3 regions of the Streptomyces sp. BK79 genome follow, and region 2 is predicted to be linked to each of the others. Evidence: riboswitches for the same ligand, from Rfam matches in the RefSeq annotation. Region 2 holds a riboswitch; each other region holds the start of a gene.
The links. Region 2 has a riboswitch for thiamine pyrophosphate ahead of thiC (phosphomethylpyrimidine synthase ThiC). Riboswitches for the same ligand answer to the same signal wherever they lie in the genome.
Positions count from the first base shown of each region.

Region 1 (6,613 bases), on a different contig from region 2:
CGAGGACGCCAAGGTGTCCATCCGCTCCGTGCGCCGCAAGGCCAAGGACGCGATCGACAAGCTCATCAAGGACGGTGAGGTCGGCGAGGACGAGGGCCGTCGTGCGGAGAAGGAGCTCGACGACACCACCGCCAAGTACGTCGCCCAGGTGGACGAGCTCCTGAAGCACAAGGAAGCGGAGCTGCTCGAGGTCTGATGAACGACTCTTCCTGGGGAGCGCCGCCACAAGCCGGGTACTGGGGGCCGTCCGACCGGGGACCCGCCCAGGGGGCTGCCCCGGCGGGTCCCGCCTACGATGCGTACTACGCGCAGCAGACTCGGCCCATGCCCATCGTGCCCGACGTACCCGAACACGGCGGAGACCAGGATGACGACCAGGGGGCCGCTCGGCTGAGCGGTCCCTTGTTCCGAGACGAGCCACCGCGCGAAACACCGGAGCCCATGCCCGAAGCCCCCCAGCCGGCGCAGCCGCAGCCGCAGAAGAAGACCGCGGGGCGTGACCTGGGGGCCGCGATAGGGGTCGGGCTCGGTCTGGCCGCCGTGATCGTCGCGTCGCTGTTCGTCGTCAAGGCCGCCTTCGTCGGCGTGGTCGTGGTCGCCGTCGTGGTGGGCCTGTGGGAGCTGACCAAGCGGCTGGAGGAGCGCAAGGGGATCAAGGTGCCCCTCGTGCCGCTCGCGGTCGGCGGCGCGGCGATGGTGGTCGCCGGATACGTGCGGGGCGCCGAGGGCGCGTGGGTCGCCATGGCGCTCACGGCGCTGGCAGTGCTCGTGTGGCGGATGACGGAACCGCCCGAGGGCTATCTCAAGGACGTCACGGCCGGGCTCTTCGCCGCGTTCTACGTGCCGTTCCTGGCCACGTTCGTCGCGATGATGCTGATGGCGGACGACGGCGCGTGGCGCGTCCTCGTCTTCCTGATACTGACGGTGGTCAGCGACACCGGCGCCTACGCCGTCGGCTGGCGCTTCGGCAGGACCAAGCTGGCCCCCCGCATCAGCCCCGGCAAGACCCGTGAGGGCCTGCTCGGCGCGGTGGCGTTCGCGATGGTGGCGGGCGCGCTGTGCATGCAGTTCCTGATCGACGGCGGCACCTGGTGGCAGGGCCTCCTGCTCGGCCTCGCGGTCGCCGTCAGCGCCACGCTGGGCGACCTCGGCGAGTCCATGATCAAGCGGGACCTCGGCATCAAGGACATGGGCACGCTCCTGCCGGGGCACGGCGGCATCATGGACCGGCTGGACTCACTGCTGCCGACGGCACCGGTGGTGTGGCTGCTGCTGGTGATCTTCGTCGGATCGGGCTGAACCGGAAGGTGATCGTGGCAGGCTCGGCCTGACCTGCGGTTCTTGGTTGAGGGGCTCGCTGTCCACAGGGCGGCGGGTCCCTCTCCGTATGTCTGCGACACTGGTAGGGCCATGCCTAAGCCCGGAGAACTCACATTCGTCGCCCCCCGCGGAGCCAAGAAGCCGCCGCGGCACCTCGCCGACCTCACGCCCGCCGAGCGCAAGGAGGCCGTCGCCGCGATCGGCGAGAAGCCGTTCCGCGCCAAGCAGCTCTCGCAGCACTACTTCGCGCGGTACGCGCACGATCCCGAGCAGTGGACCGACATCCCGGCCGGTTCGCGTCAGGGTCTGCGGGAGGCGCTGCTGCCCGAGCTGATGTCGGTCGTGCGGCATCTGTCGACCGACCAGGGCACCACCCGCAAGACGCTGTGGAAGCTGTTCGACGGGACGCTCGTCGAGTCCGTCCTCATGCGCTACCCGGACCGGGTCACCATGTGCATCAGCTCCCAGGCGGGTTGCGGCATGAACTGCCCGTTCTGCGCCACCGGGCAGGCCGGCCTGGACCGGAACCTGTCGACGGCCGAGATCGTGCACCAGATCGTCGACGGAATGCGGGCGCTCAGGGACGGTGAGGTCCCCGGCGGGCCGGCGCGGCTCAGCAACATCGTGTTCATGGGCATGGGCGAGCCCCTGGCCAACTACAACCGCGTCGTGGGGGCCATCCGCCGCCTCACCGACCCCGAGCCCGACGGACTGGGCCTGTCCCAGCGGGGCATCACCGTCTCCACGGTCGGCCTCGTCCCCGCTATCCACCGCTTCACCGGCGAGGGCTTCAAGTGCCGCCTCGCCATCTCGCTGCACGCGCCGGACGACGAGCTGCGCGACACCCTCGTCCCCGTCAACACGCGCTGGAAGGTCCGCGAGGTGCTGGACGCCGGGTTCGAGTACGCGGCGGTGTCCGGGCGCCGGCTGTCCATCGAGTACGCGCTGATCCGGGACATCAACGACCAGGCGTGGCGCGGTGACCGGCTCGGGCGGCTGCTCAAGGGCAGGCCCGTGCACGTCAACCTCATCCCGCTCAACCCGACGCCCGGCTCGAAGTGGACCGCGTCGCGGCCCGAGGACGAGAAGGCGTTCGTCGAGGCGATCGCGGCGCACGGTGTGCCGGTGACGATCCGGGACACCCGTGGCCAGGAGATCGACGGGGCGTGTGGTCAGCTCGCCGCGAGCGAGCGGTAACCTGACCGGCGTACAGCTTCATACGTCAGTACACCTTCGTACGTCAGTACATCTTTCATACGTCAGTACATCTTCATATTCCGACAGGGGAGCGCCACAGCGCTGAGAGTGCGGCACCGGCCGCAGACCCTCCGAACCTGGCCCAGGTCATTCTGGGTAGGGAGATCGGTCATCACTCGAGCTGTTGCGCCCTGCCCGAGGTCCCCAGGGGCTGCGGGCGGGGCCGCGTCTTCTCCTGGTCACCCAGGAGGAATCAGTGAGCATCACCAAGAAGGCCGCCGCCCTGGCCCTCGGCCTCGGCATGGTCGGCGGCCTGGCCGCGTGCGGATCGTCGTCCGACGGCGACGGGCAGGGCTCCGGCGACTCCAGGACCGTGACGCTGGTCAGCCACGACTCGTGGGCGGCCTCGAAGGACGTCGTCGCCGCCTTCGAGAAGAGCTCCGGCTACAAGGTCAGGGTCCTGGAGGACGGCGACGCCGGGCAGGCCGTCAACAAGGCCATCCTCACCAAGGACAACCCCCAGGGCGACGTCTTCTTCGGCGTCGACAACACCCTGCTGTCCCGCGCGCTCGACAACGGGCTGTTCCAGCCGTACGAGGCGAAGGGCCTCGACCGGGTCGACCCCGCGTTCCAGGCCGACGCCGAGCACCGCGTCACGCCCGTCGACACCGGTGACGTGTGCGTCAACTACGACAAGGCGTACTTCAGCGAGCGCGGGCTGACCCCGCCGGACTCCCTCGACGACCTCGCCGAGCCCGCGTACAAGGACCTGCTCGTCACCGAGAACGCCGGCAGTTCGTCCCCCGGCCTCGGCTTCCTGCTCGGCACGGCCGCCGCGTACGGGGACGAGGGCTGGCAGGACTACTGGAAGAAGCTCAAGGCGAACGGCGTCAAGGTCGTCGACAGCTGGGAGCAGGCGTACAACGAGGAGTTCTCCGGCTCGGCCGGCGGCAAGAAGGCCAAGGGCGATCGTCCGCTCGTCGTCTCCTACGCCTCCTCCCCGCCCGCCGAGGTGATCTACGCCGACCCGCAGCCGGCCACCGCGCCGACGGGCGTCGCCGAGGGCACCTGCTTCCGCCAGGTCGAGTACGCGGGTCTGCTGAGCAACGCCGCGAACCCCGAGGGCGGCAAGGCGCTCCTCGACTTCCTCATCGGCGAGCGGTTCCAGGAGGACCTGCCGCTGAACATGTTCGTCCACCCGGTCCGCGAGGGCGCGCGGCTGCCCGAGGCGTTCCGGAAGTTCGGGCCGCGGGCCGAGGACCCGCAGACCATGGACCCGGCGAAGATCGCCGACCACCGCGACGAGTGGGTCAAGGCGTGGACCTCTCTCGTACTGAAGTAGGCAGGGCCGGGACGAGGACCAGGACCGTGCGCGGGAGCGCGGCGCGGCTCGCCCTGATGGCGGTGCCCGTCGCGTTCTTCGCGGTGTTCTTCGCCTACCCCGTCGCCGCGATCGTCGCGCGCGGACTGGAGGTCGACGGGGTCTGGCGGTTCGGGCGGATCGGGGACGTGCTCGCCCAGTCCGACGTCCGGCACGTGCTGTGGTTCACCACCTGGCAGGCGCTGGCCTCCACCGCGCTCACGCTGCTCGTCGCCCTGCCCGGCGCCTACGCCTTCGCCCGCCTCGACTTCCCCGGCAAGCAGGTGCTGCGGGCCGTGGTGACGGTGCCGTTCGTGCTGCCGACGGTCGTCGTCGGTACGGCGTTCCTGGCCCTGGTCGGGCGCGGCGGGCTGTTCGACGAGCTGTGGGGCGTACGGCTGGACACCACCGTGTGGGCGATCCTGCTCGCGCACGTCTTCTTCAACTACGCCGTCGTGGTCCGCACCGTCGGCGGTCTGTGGGCGCAGCTCGACCCGCGCCAGGAGGAGGCCGCGCGGATGCTCGGCGCCTCGCGGCCCAGGGCCTGGCGGCAGGTGACGCTGCCCGCGCTCGCGCCCGCCGTGGCCGCGGCCTCGCTGATGGTGTTCCTGTTCACCTTCACCTCCTTCGGTGTCGTCCAGATCCTCGGCGGGCCCGCCTTCTCCACCCTGGAGGTGGAGATCTACCGGCAGACCTCGCAGGTCTTCGACCTGTCTACGGCCGCCGTGCTGACACTGATCCAGTTCGCGGCGGTCGCCGCCGTCCTCGCCGTGCACGCCTGGACGGTACGGCGGCGGGAGACGGCCCTGCGGCTGGTGGACGCGGCCACGACCGCCCGCCGGCCGCGCGGTGCCGGGCAGTGGGCCCTGCTGACCGGGGTCCTGCTCACCGTCGCGGGCCTGGTCGTGCTGCCGCTGGCCGTACTGGTGCAGCGCTCGCTCGGCGCCCCCGGCTTCGGCTACTACCGGGCGCTGACCCGCGAGGACGGCGGCACCTTCCTCGTCCCGCCGATCGAGGCGGTCGGCAACTCCCTCCAGTACGCCGTCGCCGCCACCGCCATCGCCGTGGTGATCGGCGCGCTGGCCGCCACCGCGCTGACCCGGCGCGACGCGGGCCGTTTCGTGCGCGGTTTCGACGCGCTGCTGATGCTGCCGCTCGGGGTGTCCGCCGTGACGGTCGGCTTCGGGTTCCTGATCGCGCTGGACGAACCGCCGCTGGACCTGCGCTCCTCCTGGATCCTGGTGCCGCTCGCGCAGGCGCTGGTCGGTGTCCCGTTCGTCGTACGGACCATGCTGCCGGTGCTGCGGGCGGTGGACGAGCGGCTGCGGGAGGCGGCGACGGTGCTGGGGGCGTCGCCGTGGCGGGTGTGGCGCGAGGTGGACCTGCCGATGGTGCGGCGGGCCCTGCTCGTCGCGGCCGGGTTCGCCTTCGCGGTGTCGCTCGGCGAGTTCGGGGCGACCGTGTTCATCGCGCGGCCCGACAACCCGACGCTGCCGGTGGCCGTGGCCCGCCTGCTGGGGCGGCCCGGGGACATGAACTACGGCCAGGCGATGGCCCTGTCGACGATTCTGATGCTGGTGTGTGCCGTGGCCCTGGTGGTGCTGGAGCGGCTGCGGACCGACCGGAGCGGGGAGTTCTAGATGCCACCGAGCCTGCTGAGTCTCGAAGGCGCGACCGTCCGTTTCGGCGGGCGGGCCGTGCTCGACGCCGTCGACCTGGAGGTCGCCGAGCACGAGGTGGTGTGCGTGCTCGGGCCCAGCGGCAGCGGCAAGTCGACGCTGCTGAGGGCGGTCGCCGGGCTCCAGCCGCTGGACGCCGGGCGGGTGACGCTGGACGGGCGGGACCAGTCCGGGGTGCCCGCGCACCGGCGCGGGGTCGGGCTGATGTTCCAGGACCACCAGCTGTTCCCGCAGCGGGACGTGGCCGGGAACATCGCCTTCGGGCCCCGGATGCGCGGCGCCTCACGTGCCGCGCAGCAGGAGCGGGTGGGGGAGTTGCTGGAGCTGGTGGGGCTGCCCGGCGCCGCCCGCCGGTCCGTCGCCGCGCTCTCCGGCGGTGAGCAGCAGCGGGTGGCGCTGGCCCGCGCCCTCGCGCCCCGGCCGCGGCTGCTGATGCTGGACGAGCCGCTCGGCCAGCTCGACCGCTCGCTGCGGGAACGCCTCGTCGTCGAGCTGCGGGAGCTGTTCGGCCGGCTGGGCACCACCGTGCTCGCCGTGACGCACGACCAGGGCGAGGCCTTCGCGCTCGCCGACCGGGTCGTGGTCATGCGGGACGGGCGCATCGCCCAGTCGGGGACGCCCCTTCAGGTGTGGCAGCGGCCGGCCGACGCCTTCGTGGCCCGCTTCCTCGGCTTCGACAACGTCGTCGAGGCGACCGTCGCCGGGCAGGCCGCGAACACCCCGTGGGGCAAGGTGCCGGTCCCCGACGACGCCCCGCAGGGCGCCCGTACCCTGCTCGTCCGGCCGGCCGGCGTGCGCCTCGTCGCCGCCGACGCGGGCCTGCGCTGCACGGTGACCGCCCGCACCTTCCGGGGCACGCACGTCGCCGTGCACCTGAGTCCCGAGGGCGCGCCGCGCCTGGAGGCGGCCTGCGCGCTGCGGGCGGCGCCGGAGGTGGGGGACACGGTCGGGGTGGAGTTCGACGCGGCGGACATCGTGGTGCTGGGGTGATCCCGCAGCTGGTGGTGGCGTCGTCCGGGTGAGCCGGTGCGACGGTGGCCCGCCCCCCGGACGGGGA
Region 1 is NZ_JBHVOC010000017.1:158,565-165,177, forward strand. It holds gene frr (ribosome recycling factor) at 1-196, shown strand, start outside; gene ACFIF2_RS22420 (phosphatidate cytidylyltransferase) at 196-1,299, shown strand; gene rlmN (23S rRNA (adenine(2503)-C(2))-methyltransferase RlmN) at 1,411-2,517, shown strand; TPP riboswitch at 2,593-2,698, shown strand; gene ACFIF2_RS22430 (thiamine ABC transporter substrate binding subunit) at 2,774-3,859, shown strand; gene ACFIF2_RS22435 (ABC transporter permease) at 3,916-5,517, shown strand; gene ACFIF2_RS22440 (ABC transporter ATP-binding protein) at 5,518-6,546, shown strand.
Region 1: another riboswitch for thiamine pyrophosphate. It lies ahead of ACFIF2_RS22430 (thiamine ABC transporter substrate binding subunit); the one in region 2 lies ahead of thiC (phosphomethylpyrimidine synthase ThiC).

Region 2 (6,613 bases):
GTCCGGAACACCGGCCCGACTGACCACCGGCCCGGGCGGGCAACGGATCAGAGGATGCCCGCCCGGCCGGCGGCAGTGATCCAGGACGGGAACTCGGACAGCAGCCGGTCGTACAGCTGGGCGTCCGGGAGGGTGCTGATGTCGTCCACGGCGAAGAAGCCGACGTTGTCGACGCGCCGGCCCGGCAGGGTGTCGAAGCGTTCCAGCACGCCGTAGTCGGACCGCCCGAGCCCCACGAACTGCCAGAAGACGGGTTCCTCCACCGCCTCCCGCAGCTCCCGCTCGATCTCGGCGTTGCGGTAGACACCGCCGTCGGAGAAGAACAGCACCAGGGTCGGCGCCGCCGCCGGGTTCTCCCGGACGAAGGCACGCACCTCGGCGATCACCTTCTGCTCCTCGTTCCCGATGCCGACCGCCCGCATGTCGGCCTGGTCGGGGTGCAGGCCCTTCTTCCTGCCACGGCGGAACAGGCTCATCTCCCCCACGCGTACGTGCAGCCGCAGCCAGTCGGGCAGCTCGCCGATGCGGAGGTCGGGCAGGCGCGCCGGGTTCGAGGCGAAGGTCCAGGCCTGCATCTCTCCGTCGTCGTCCAACTGGGCCGCGACGGCCGCCATCCGTTCCACGACGTCCGTGACCACGCCCTTGGAGTAGAGGAAGGACATGGACCCGGAGGCGTCGAGCACCAGGACGACGCGCGCGGTGACACCGGCCGCCCCGTGCTTCTTCAGACTGACCGCGACCTGTTCCTTGCGCAGGGACAGCCGTTTGCGCATGTCGACGGGCAGGTGCTCCTCCCCCTTGGTGAGGCGAGGGCCCGCAGTGGTGGGCGGCGTCGCCGGTGCGGGGGAGGGTGCCGGGGGCGAGGACGGTGCCGGTACCGGTGGCGGTGCCGGTGCCGAGGGCGCGGGTGTCGGAGGAGCCTGAGGTGCCGCCACCGTCGACGGGGCCGTTGGCGCGGCCGGAGCCTCGTCCACGGTGATCCCGAAGTCGGTGGCCAGCCCGGCGAGACCGGAGGCGTACCCCTGTCCGACCGCCCGGAACTTCCACTTCCCCTGCCGCCGGTACAGCTCGCCGCCGAGCAGCGCGGTCTCCGGCCCGGCCGTCATGTCGAACCGGGCCAGCTCGGTCCGGGTCCCGGCCTCCAGCAACCGCAGCGACAGCCCGGGAACCTGGCCGAAGGTCCCACCGTCCGCCGAGGCACCCAGGACGATGCGGTCGACGACCGGTTCCACCGAGCGCAGGTCCACCTCGACGGCGTCGGTCATGACGCCCGCCCCCGCACCGGACCCGCCCTGCTTGCCCACGTGCCGCACCGCGTCGGACGCGTGCCGGGGCTGGTTGTAGAAGACGAAGTCACCGTCGTCCCGCACCCGGCCCTCCGCGGTGAGCAGCAGCGCGGAGACGTCGACCTCGGGCACGGCCGGTCCGGCGGACCAGACGAGTTCGACGCGCACCGCGGGGGAGTCGACGGCGAGGTTGGCGCCCTTGCTCAGGGAAGTGGCTGTCATGCGCCCAGTCTGCCCAGACCCGGCCTTCGATGGGGAGAGGGCGGGCTGTGCGGCCTGTCCCCTCCCCACCGCCGCCCGGGCCTCGTTCAGTCCGCGATCGGCAGGTACACGCGATTGCCCGCGGCGGCGAACTCCTGCGACTTCTGGGCCATTCCCTCCTCGATCTCGGCCTTGCTCCCTCCGTGCTCCCGCCGGATGTCCTGCGAGATCTTCATCGAGCAGAACTTCGGCCCGCACATCGAGCAGAAGTGGGCCGTCTTGGCGGGCTCGGCCGGCAGGGTCTCGTCGTGGAACTCCCGTGCCGTGTCCGGGTCGAGGGCCAGGTTGAACTGGTCCTCCCACCGGAACTCGAACCGGGCGTCGGACAGCGCGTCGTCCCACTCCTGCGCACCTGGGTGCCCCTTGGCGAGGTCGGCGGCATGGGCGGCGATCTTGTAGGTGATGACGCCGGTCTTGACGTCGTCACGGTTGGGCAGGCCCAGGTGCTCCTTGGGCGTGACGTAGCAGAGCATGGCCGTGCCCCACCAGGCGATCATCGCGGCACCGATGCCGGAGGTGATGTGGTCGTACGCCGGCGCGACGTCCGTCGTCAGCGGGCCGAGCGTATAGAACGGAGCTTCCTCGCAGATCTCCTGCTGAAGATCGATGTTCTCCTTGATCTTGTGCATCGGGACGTGGCCCGGGCCCTCGATCATGGTCTGCACGTGGAAGCGCTTGGCGATCGAGTTGAGCTCCCCGAGGGTGCGCAGCTCCGCGAACTGCGCCTCGTCGTTGGCGTCCGCGATCGAGCCCGGCCGCAGGCCGTCGCCGAGGGAGTACGTGACGTCGTAGGCCGCGAGGATCTCGCAGAGTTCCTCGAAGTTCTCGTACAGGAACGACTCCCGGTGGTGCGCCAGGCACCATGCCGCCATGATCGAGCCGCCCCGCGAGACGATGCCGGTCTTGCGGTTCGCGGTCAGCGGCACGTACGCCAGCCGCACACCCGCGTGGACCGTCATGTAGTCCACGCCCTGCTCGGCCTGCTCGATGACCGTGTCCTTGTAGATCTCCCAGGTCAGCTCCTCGGCCCGGCCGTCGACCTTCTCCAGTGCCTGGTAGAGCGGCACCGTCCCGATGGGCACGGGGGAGTTGCGCAGCACCCACTCGCGCGTGGTGTGGATGTTGCGGCCGGTGGAAAGGTCCATGACCGTGTCGGCGCCCCACCGGGTCGCCCAGGTCATCTTCTCGACCTCCTCCTCGATGGAGGACGTCACCGCCGAGTTGCCGATGTTGGCGTTGACCTTCACCAGGAACCGCTTGCCGATGATCATCGGCTCGATCTCCGGGTGGTTGACGTTGGCGGGCAGTACGGCGCGGCCCGCCGCGATCTCCTCGCGGACCACTTCCGGCGAGACGTTCTCCCGGAGGGCCACGTACTCCATCTCCGGCGTGACCTCGCCCCGACGGGCGTAGGCGAGCTGGGTGACGGGCGTGCCGTCCCGCCCCCGGCGCGGCTGACGCGGGCGGCCGGGGAAGACCGCGTCCAGGTTGCGCAGACCTCCGCGGGGGGAGGTGTGCTTGATGCCGTCGTCCTCGGGGCGGACGGGGCGGCCCGCGTACTCCTCGGTGTCGCCCCTGGCGATGATCCAGTTCTCACGCAGCGGCGGCAGCCCCCTGCGGACGTCGGTGTCGACCAGCGGATCGGTGTACGGGCCCGACGTGTCGTACAGCGTGACCGACTGCCCGTTGGTGAGATGCACCTGACGGACCGGCACCCGCAGGTCGGGGCGCGAGCCCTCGACGTACGCCTTGTGCCAGCCGATGGACTTCCCGTCCTCCGTGCGCTCCTTGTGAGCGGAGTTCTGCGCGGAGGCAGGCGTGCGTGCGTCCTCGATGGTCATGAGACCTACTCCCTACGCCGGCATTACCCGGTAACAGGTTCGGCGGTCGACGCAGCGGCTTCCGTCTGCCGACGCTTCGTGGGATAGGTCACTCGACTTCGGTGACGTTTCCCGTGAAACATCGCTGGGACGGAGGTCAGCGCCCTCTCAGCCCGGTGCTCCGAGCTCCCGCGTGTACAAAGGTGCCTCCACGCTAGCGCCAATTCGGGCGCGGTGAACAGAGGGCCCCCCTGGTTCTTGCGATGATCGGGCGGTGACCACACCGCAGCATCCCCCCTTCCCACCGCACGAGCCCGGCCGCGGGCAGGGCTCCGACGGCGGCGCCGGCCGCGAGGCCGGGCCCGCCTCCCCCACCGCCCATGGGCACGCGCACGTCCACAGTCACGGGCCGGCCACGCCGGTCTCCCGGCATCTGCGGAAGGTCATCGCGGCGGTCCTCATCCCGTTCGCGGCGGCCGTCCTGGTCGGGCTCGGGGTGCTGTGGCCCGGTGGTGCTCCGGCGCACGAACGCACCGGGGTCGGCTTCGACCGGCAGACGCAGGACGGCACCGTCACGAAGGTGGTCGAGCTGAGCTGTCAGTCCGTCAACGCCTCGGGCGTCCCGCCGACCGGTGACACCTCCACCGCGGAGGGCTCCTCCGCGGTGCAGCAGGCGAACGGCGACTGCAAGCGGGCGACGATCCGCGTCGACAGCGGCAAGGACAAGGGCCGTACGTTCACCGAGGTCGTGCAGCCGGACCAGTCACGGCAGTTGCACGAGGGCCAGAAGGTGGTGGTCGCCTACGAGCCCTCCGCGCCGAAGGACCTGCAGTACTCGGTGACCGACATCAACCGCGGGCTGCCGCTGGCCCTGCTCGCCGGCATCTTCGCGATCGCCGTCGTGGTCGTCGGACGACTGCGGGGCCTGATGGCCCTGGTCTCGCTGGCCCTCAGCTTCCTGCTGCTGAACTTCTTCATCCTGCCCGCGATCCTGCAGGGATCGAATCCCCTGGCCGTCGCCGTGGTCGGGTCGAGCGCCATCATGCTGATCGCGCTGTATCTGTGTCACGGCCTGTCGGCCCGGACCTCCGTCGCGGTGCTCGGCACCCTGATCTCCCTGCTGCTGATCGGCGTCCTCGGATCGCTGTTCATCGGCTGGGCCGCGCTGACCGGCAACACGGACGACAACACCGGCCTCATCCACGGCCTGTATCCGACGATCGACATGAGCGGTCTGCTGCTCGCCGGTGTCATCATCGGTTCGCTGGGTGTCCTGGACGACGTGACGGTCACGCAGACCTCCGCGGTCTGGGAACTCCACGAGGCCAATCCGACCATGGGCTGGCGCGGCCTGTACCGCGCGGGCATCCGCATCGGCCGCGACCACATCGCGTCGGTCGTCAACACGCTCGTCCTCGCCTACGCGGGCGCCGCGCTGCCCCTGCTGCTGCTGTTCTCGATCGCGCAGAGCGGGGTGGGGACGGTCGCCAACAGCGAGCTGGTCGCGGAGGAGATCGTGCGCACGCTGGTCGGATCGATCGGCCTGGTGGCGTCCGTGCCGGTCACCACGGCCCTCGCTGCCCTGGTGGTGTCCGCCGACCGGTCCGCCGACCGGACGGCGGCCCAGACCTCCGGAGGGGCGCCGGGCCCCGGCACGGCCCCCGGGCGCGGCGGAGGCGGCCGGCGCCGTAAGCGCTGACGCGCTTTCGGGCGAAGCGTTACGCCAGCGCCGAAGGGCTGCCGTAACGGTTCATCCGGCGCTCTGTTCCTCCGCCAGGATGCGGTCCAGGGCCTCGTCGAGGTGGGCGTCGAAGTCGGCGAGCGCCCCCTCCTGCCCCAGCGGCACCAGCTTGTCGGTCCGGTCGAGGAACGCGACCAGGGGAGCGGCCGACGAGCGGAACAGTGCCTGGTCGATGCCGACCTGGAGACGGATCAGCACCTCGGCCAGCGGTTCGGGGTCGACGGGGGCGATGCGCACGTCACCGTCACCGCACGGCCGTCCCACGCCGTCGACCAGCAGTTCCCGGCCGAAGGCCCAGGTGACCGGTGCGTCCCCGGGCAGATGGAAGGTCAGGCGCACGGCATAGGGATCACAGGTCTCGTAGCGCAGTTCCACCGGAATGCGGAACGAGAGCTCCTCGGACACGAGAAAGCTCATCATGACCTCTGCCTGTACGGACTCGCCCATCGCCTACCCCGTCATTCGCCGTCGACTGTCCGGGAATCAAACCTCTAACACTGGTGGCATCTTGCTCAACGTACACACCAGATCACAAGGAGTGAGTTTTCAGATACTGATAGAGATCGAGAGTGACCCCAGAAGCCGGCCCACCTCGTGCTGCAACCGCTCCGCCGCGGGCAGCAGCCGGTCGGCCTGGTGGAGGGGCAGGGAGATGGCCATGGTCGCGGCCGTGGTGCCGACGGTGATCGGGATCGCCGCGCAGACCGTCCCCAGGGCGTACTCCTGGCGTTCGATCACCGGCGTCATCCGGCGCATGCGTTCCAGCCGTTTCAGCAGCGTGTGCTCGTCACGCACCGTGTACGGCGTGACCGGCTGCACCGGGTAACGGTCCAGGTGGTCGCGGCGGGCGTCCTCGTCCAGTTGCGACAGGAGGCACTGCCCGATCGCGTGCGCGTGTCCGGTCTCGCGGAAGTCCGCCCACTCCTCGACCGCCGGAATGCCCGGGGTGTCGGACACGCACATGACCTCGATCTCACCGTCCCGGTACACGGCGTAGTACACGGGAACGCCGATCGCGTCCCGCCAGCGGGCCAGGGTGTCGACCACCGTGCTGCGACGTTTCTGCTCGGCTCCGCTGCCGCTCAGCCGCTCGGCGGCCTCCCCCAGGAAGAACAGACCCTTCTCCCGGCGCAGATAGCCCTCGTGCACCAGGGTGCGCAGGAGGTGGTACGCCGTGGGCAGTGCCAGCCGCGTCTCGCGGGCCAGTTGCTTGGCCGGGGCGCCGTACTGGTGTCCGGCGACGCACTCCAGCAGGCGCATCGCCCGCTGCACTGAGCCGATGAGGGTCGCGGTGGGGGCATCCGCGGAGTCGGTGGTGGGGGGTGTCCCCGGCGTCGAGTGGGGCTGCACGGGCAGCGCGTGCAGTGGAACGAATGCGGTGTCGGCCGTGGCCAAGGGACACTCCCGGGGCGCGAGGGGGGAGCCCGTGCGGGGAACACGGGTGGGGTGTACGCCACTCGCGGGGTTACCCCCGCGTGGAGTTCCGGACTCTAACGGCCGGTCAC
Region 2 is NZ_JBHVOC010000025.1:144,293-150,905, forward strand. It holds gene ACFIF2_RS28770 (hypothetical protein) at 1-23, shown strand, start outside; gene ACFIF2_RS28775 (VWA domain-containing protein) at 48-1,508, opposite strand; gene thiC (phosphomethylpyrimidine synthase ThiC) at 1,595-3,388, opposite strand; TPP riboswitch at 3,381-3,570, opposite strand; gene ACFIF2_RS28785 (YibE/F family protein) at 3,642-5,066, shown strand; gene ACFIF2_RS28790 (SsgA family sporulation/cell division regulator) at 5,118-5,555, opposite strand; gene ACFIF2_RS28795 (IclR family transcriptional regulator) at 5,655-6,380, opposite strand.

Region 3 (6,613 bases), on a different contig from region 2:
GTCCGTCAGCTTCCGCTTGGCGTCGTCCACGCTGTCGCCGACCACGTCCGGGACCTCGATCATCTCGGGGCCCTTGGACACCGTGAGCGTCACCGTGTCGCCCTCGGCGGCCCGGCCGCCCGGGTCCGGCGTCTGACGGGCGACCTGGCCCTTGTCGTACTCGGAGTTCACCTGCTCGTCGGCGACCTTCACCTTCAGGCCGGCCTCGGTCAGCTCGGCCCGCGCGTCGGCCAGGTCGTCGCCGGTGACGTCCGGGACGTCGATCGGGCTGCCCTTGCTGACGACCAGGGCGACCGCCGAGCCCGCGCGCACCGTGGTGCCCGTCCTCGGCTTCGTGGAGATCACGAAGCCCTTGGGCACCTCCTCGCTGAACGCCCGGGTCACCATGCCCGGCTCCAGTCCCTCGTCCTTGATCAGGGTGCGGGCCCGGTCCAGCTTGTAGCCCTGGACGTCCGGCAGCTTCACGGTGTCCGGGCCGTCGGAGACCGTGAAGGACACCGAGTCGTTCTTGCGGATGCGGGCGCCCACGCCGGGGTCGGTGCTGATGATCCTGCCGCGCTCCACGGTGTCGCTGTAGGCGTGCTCGACGTCGCCGACGTCCAGTCCCGCGTCGTCCAGCCGGTCCCGGGCCTGTGCCTCGGTCTTGGACAGCAGCGCGGGCACCTTGGTGAACTGCCCGGAGTTGATGTACCAGACGCCCGCGCCGAGGCCGAGCACCAGCAGGACGGCCACGACGACCGCCATCGGGCCGCGCCGCAGCTCCGGCCGGCGGCGGCCGGGCGGGGCCGGCGGGGGAGCGGTCAGGCGGCTGGTGCGCTGGATCCCGTCGGAGGGGAACGCGGCGCCCGCGTCCTCGTCCTCGTTGACGGGCAGCGGGCGGGGCACGGTCAGCGCGCGGGGGATCACGCTGGTGCGGTCCTCGGCGTTGTCGTGCTCCGAGGCCAGCGCCTGCGGGGGCACCGCGTCGAGCTGTGCCTCGCTCAGCGTCCCGCGCGCCCGGCGGACCTGCCCGAGCAGCGCCACGGCGTCGTGCGGCCGGATCTCCGGGTTGCGGGCGGTCGCCGACGCCACCAGCTCGTCCAGCTCGTACGCCATCTCCGGCACGGCGGCCGACGGCGGCGGCACGTCCTCGTGGAGGTGCTTGTAGAGCACCTGGGCGGCGGAGTCCCCCTCGTGGGGCTTGCCGCCGGTCAGCATCTCGTAGAGCACGACGCCGGACGCGTACACGTCGACCCGGGGGTCGGCCGCCCCCTGCTCGATCTGCTCGGGCGCCAGGTAGGAGACGGTGCCCAGGACGGCGCCGGTGGTGCTGGTGACCGTGTCCACGGACCGGACCAGCCCGAAGTCGGCGACCTTGACCCGGCCGTCGTCCCCTATCAGGACGTTCTCCGGCTTCATGTCCCGGTGCACGAACCCGGCCCGGTGCGCGGCGCCGAGCGCGGCCAGGACCGGCTCCAGGATGTCCAGCGCGGCCCGCGGCTGGAGCGCCCCGCGCTCGCGCAGCACGTCGCGCAGGGTGCATCCGGCGATGTACTCCATCGCCAGGTAGACGTACGCCCCCTCGGCCCCCTGGTCGAAGACCTGCACGACGTTGGGGTGGTCGAGCCGGGCAACCGACTTCGCCTCGCGGATGAACCGCTCCACGAAGGCGGCGTCCGTCGCGAGCGCCGGGTGCATCACCTTCAGCGCGAGCACGCGGTCCAGGCGGGTGTCCACGGCCCGGTAGACCGTGGCCATCCCGCCGACCGCGATCCGCGCCTCGACGCGGTACCGGCCGTCGAGCACCTGCCCGACGAGAGGGTCCTGAAGGGTCGTGTCCACGCAGCGAGTCTACGAGCCACCACGGACACCCCTCACATCGTCGCCGGAAACCGGGACGGTACCGCAGCGCACCTGTGACGCTTCCCACGCCCGCCGCCCCCCGCCCGCCGACGCACGCGGCCCACCCGCGCACGAGCGGTCGGCCGCCGATGGTGATCGGCCCCCACGGGCGAGGTCCACCTCTTGGCCGACTGGAAACGGGTGGTGCGCGGGTGGGAGACCGAGACGGCAGGACAGCGCGGGGCTACCCAAAAGCGGGCCGCTCCGGGTCGAGTACCGCCAAGCCCTCCGCGGGAGACGACGCCTCGGCGAACCGCCGCCGCGGAATCCGCCCCGCCAGCCGGGCCAGCCGTCCCGCCTTCACCGCGGAGCGCATCGCGCCGGCCATCAGCACCGGCTCCTGCGCCCGCGTCACCGCCGACGCGAGCATCACCCCCGCACAGCCCAGCTCCATCGCCAGCGCCACGTCCGACGCCGTACCGGCCCCCGCGTCCAGGATCACCGGCACGCGCGCGTGCTCCACGATCAGCTCGAAGTTGTGCGGGTTGCGAATGCCCAGCCCCGACCCGATCGGCGACCCGAGCGGCATGATCGCGGCGCACCCGACGTCCTCCAGCTTCCGCGCGAGGACCGGGTCGTCGTTCGTGTACGGCAGCACCGTGAACCCGTCGTCGACCAGCGTCTCGGCCGCGTCCAGCAGCTCGATCGGGTCCGGCAGCAGGGTGCGCTCGTCGGCGATGACCTCCAGCTTCACCAGGTCCGTGCCGAGTGCCTCGCGCGCGAGGCGGGCGGTGAGGACCGCCTCCCCGGCGGTGAAGCAGCCGGCCGTGTTCGGCAGCACCCGGATGCCGAGCTTGTCCAGCACCGACAGCACGGACCCGTGCACCGAGGCGTTCACGCGCCGCATCGCGACCGTCGTCAGCTCGGTACCGGAGGCCACCAGCGCGCGCTCCAGCACGTCGAGGCTGGGCGCCCCGCCCGTACCCATGATCAGCCGGGACGCGTACGACGTACCGCCGAGGACGAAGGGATCGTCGGCCATGGTCAGCCTCCTTGGACGGCGGTGAGGACTTCGACGCGGTCGCCGTCGGCCAGCGCGGTGGCCGACCACCGCGCGCGCGGGACGACGGTCTCGTTCAGAGCGGCGGCCACTCCGGACGAGGCCGGGGTGAGCGTGCCCACCAGGGTGTCCAGGGCCGTACCGGGAGCCACCTCGCGCGGCTCGCCGTTGACGGAGATGTTCATGCGGGCTGCTCCGAGAGTCGCGGGAGTGCGGGGTCGGCGCCGAAGCGCCGGGGGGTGAAGGGGCGGGCCTCGGCCGGAAGCTCCCCGGTGGTCAGGACGTCCGCCATGACGTCGCCGGTGACCGGGGTGAGCAGGACGCCGTTGCGGTAGTGGCCGGTGGCCAGCAGCAGGCCGTCGAGACCGGTCGGGCCGAGCAGCGGGGCGTTGTCCGGGGAGCCGGGGCGCAGGCCCGCCCGGGTCTCCGTCAGGGGCAGCTCCGTGATGCCGGGCACCAGGTCGTGGGCGTCGCGCAGCAGCTCGTAGACGCCGCCCGCGGTGACCGTCGTGTCCCAGCCCAGCTCCTCGCTGGTGGCGCCGACGACCAGCTCGCCGCTCTCCCGGGGCACCAGGTAGAGCGGGTTGCCGCGCACCACGGCACGCACCGTCCGGTTCAGCAGCGGGCCGTGCGTCCGCGGCATCGCCAGCCGCAGCACCTGCCCCTTCACGGGCCGCACCGGCGGCAGCACGTCGTCCGGTACGCCCTTGAGCCGCCCGCTGAGACACCCGCCGGCCAGCACCACCTGCCCGGCCTCCAGGACCGTGCCGTCGGCGGTGACCACACCGGTGGCCCGCCCGCCGCGCCCGACGGTGAGCCGCTCGGCCCACTCCCGGTGGAAGACCACCCCCGCGCCTTCGCAGGCGGCCACGAGCGCCCCGGCCAGCCGCCGGGGGTCGATCTGGTGGTCGCCGTCCACCCGCAGCCCGCCGCGCACGCCCGGCGCGAGCATCGGCTCCAGGCGCCGGCACTCGCGCCCGCTCAGCCACTCGGACTCCAGGCCCGAACGCTGCTGGAGCGCGTGCAGTTCCCGCAGGTGGGCCCGGTCGTCGGCGTCCAGCGCCACGGCGAGGGTGCCGCACCGCCGGTACCCGAGGTCGTGGCCCGTGGCGTCGGCCAGCTCGGCCGCGAACCGCGGGTAGCGGCGCGCCGAGGCCAGGTTCAGCGCGAGCAGCGTCTGCTCGCCGTAGTGGAGCTCCGTGACGGCGGCCAGCATCCCGGCGGCCACCGAGGCGGCCCCGCCGCCCGGTTCGGGGTCCACGAGGGCCGTGCCGAGCCCGCGCTGCGCGGCCCGCCACGCCGTGACCAGGCCGATGATCCCGCCCCCGACCACGAGGACGTCAGGTGTCCGTGACGACGTGTGCGGCGGAGACGACAGGTGCGGTGGAGACGACATGGGCGTCCAGCCCCTCCCTTCGCCGGCATGACCCGGATCAGGTTCGTACGGTCGGAGGCCGCCAGCCTCCCTCTCAGCCCGGTGCGTCCGGGCTCCCGCGAGTGCTTTACGTTGGCCAGCCTAGCCCGACGCGGTAAGTCTCAGTAAGGGAGCCCTGGCCCATGGCGCGTTCACTCGACGGTCTCGTCCTCGCCCCCGTCGCCGACCAGGCGCCCGGCCAGGTGGGCACGCGGACCCGGTTCACCTACCACGAGCAGGACGGCGCGGTATGGGCCGAGTACGAGGGCGGCGACGTCGTCCGGGGCCGCCTGGTGGGCACCCGGGAGGGCGACCGGCTCGACTTCCGCTACGTGCAGCTCAAGACCGACGGCAGCACGTCCTCGGGGCACTGCGTGTCGACCGTCGCCGAACTGCCGGACGGGCGGGTGCGCCTGGACGAGACCTGGGAGTGGGAGTCCCAGCGGGGCAGCGGGACGAGCGTGGTGGAGCAGGTCACCGCGCAGGGGCGCTGAATGACGGTACGTCAGGTGTCTAAGGTGATCGGGTGAGTGATCAGACGCAGGAGCAGCCCCGGGAACGGGGAGCGGACGCGGAGCGCCGCGTGGTCGTCGTGGGCGCGGGCATGGCCGGGGTGCAGACCGCCGTCGCCCTGCGGGAGCAGGGTTTCACGGGCACCGTGACCCTGATCGGCGCCGAGCCGCACCAGCCGTACGACCGTCCCCCGTTGTCCAAGGCCGTCCTGCTCGGCACCGCCGAGGGATCCGCCTTCGACGTCGACTTCGAGGCCCTCGGCATCACCCTGCGGCTCGGCTGCGAGGCCCTGGGCGTCCGGCCCGGCGCGCACGTCCTCGACACGTCCGCGGGGCCCGTGCCGTACGACGTCCTCGTCCTCGCGACGGGTGCGGAACCGTTCCGGCTCCCCGGCACGGAGGGCGTGCCCGGCGTGCACCTGCTGCGCACCCTGGACGACGCCGAGCGGCTGCGCCCGGTGCTCGCCCGGCAGCACGACATCGTGGTCGTCGGCGCCGGCTGGATCGGCGCCGAGTTCGCCACCGCCGCGCGCGAGGCGGGCTGCGCGGTGACCGTCGTGGAGGCCGCGGGGCATCCGCTCGCGGGCGCGCTGCCCGCCGAGGTCGCCGCGCCGATGACCGCCTGGTACGCCGACGCCGGCGTCGGCCTGCGCACGCACGCGCGCGTGGAGCGCGTCGAATCCGGCGGTCCGGGGGAGGCCGGTCACGTCGTCGTCCTCGACGACGGCTCGCGGCTGCCCGCCGGCGCGGTCGTCGTCGGCATCGGCGCCCGGCCCGCCACCGCCTGGCTCGACGGCTCCGGCATCGCCCTGGGCCCGCACGGCGACATCCTGGCCGACGACCGCCTGCGCACCTCCGCGCCGGACGTCCACGCGGTCGGCGACTGCGCGTCCTTCCCCTCGGGGCGCTACGGGGAGCGGCTCCTGGTGCACCACTGGGACAACGCCCTCCAGGGCCCGCGCACGGTCGCCGCCGGCATCGTCGGCGCCGCCGTCGGCGAGGTCCCGGCCGCCTACGACCCGGTGCCGTACTTCTGGTCCGAGCAGTTCGGCCGCTTCGTCCAGTACGCCGGTCACCACACGGCCGCGGACACCCTCCTGTGGCGGGGCGAGCCCTCGGGGCCCGCCTGGACGGTCTGCTGGCTGCGGGAGGGCCGCCTGGCCGCCCTGCTGGCGGTGGGCCGCCCCCGGGACCTGGCGCAGGGCAAGCGGCTGATCCAGGCGGGCGCGACGATGGATCCCCGGCTGCTGGCCGACCCGGCGCGGCCGCTCAAGGCGTCGACCGCGTAGCCCGTCCGCCGGGTGCGGCGGCCCGGCTCGGACGGGTCCGGCTTCCGACTGTCAGTGGCAGATGGCAGGCTTGAGACGTGACCGAGATTGACGCAAAGATCGATGCTCTCGTGCCTGCCTGGCTCACCGTCCCCGACATCGCCGAGATGCTGGGTGTCGAAGTGACCCGCGTGCGCCAGCTGATCAAGGAAGGCCAGCTCATCGCCGTACGCCGCGGCGAGAACCGGGCGCTGCACATCCCGGCGGCCTTCATCGACGAGGACAAGGTCGTCAAGGGCCTGGTCGGGACCCTGACGCTGCTGCGGGACGACGGCTTCTCCCCCGAGGAGATGCTGGAGTGGCTCTTCACGCCCGACCCCTCCCTGCCCGGCACCCCCGCGCAGGCGCTGAGCGAGAACCGCGGCACGGAGGTGAAGCGCCGCGCCCAGGCGCTCGCCGTCTGACCTGAACCCCACCGCCGGGCGGGCGGGGCGGGCCTGAGATCCGCCCGCTCGGACGGGTCCGGGCTCGGATCCGC
Region 3 is NZ_JBHVOC010000013.1:69,316-75,928, reverse strand. It holds gene pknB (Stk1 family PASTA domain-containing Ser/Thr kinase) at 1-1,821, opposite strand, end outside; gene ACFIF2_RS17790 (thiazole synthase) at 2,066-2,863, opposite strand; gene thiS (sulfur carrier protein ThiS) at 2,866-3,066, opposite strand; gene thiO (glycine oxidase ThiO) at 3,063-4,277, opposite strand; TPP riboswitch at 4,275-4,386, opposite strand; gene ACFIF2_RS17775 (hypothetical protein) at 4,439-4,789, shown strand; gene ACFIF2_RS17770 (NAD(P)/FAD-dependent oxidoreductase) at 4,879-6,096, shown strand; gene ACFIF2_RS17765 (Rv2175c family DNA-binding protein) at 6,174-6,539, shown strand.
Region 3: another riboswitch for thiamine pyrophosphate. It lies ahead of thiO (glycine oxidase ThiO); the one in region 2 lies ahead of thiC (phosphomethylpyrimidine synthase ThiC).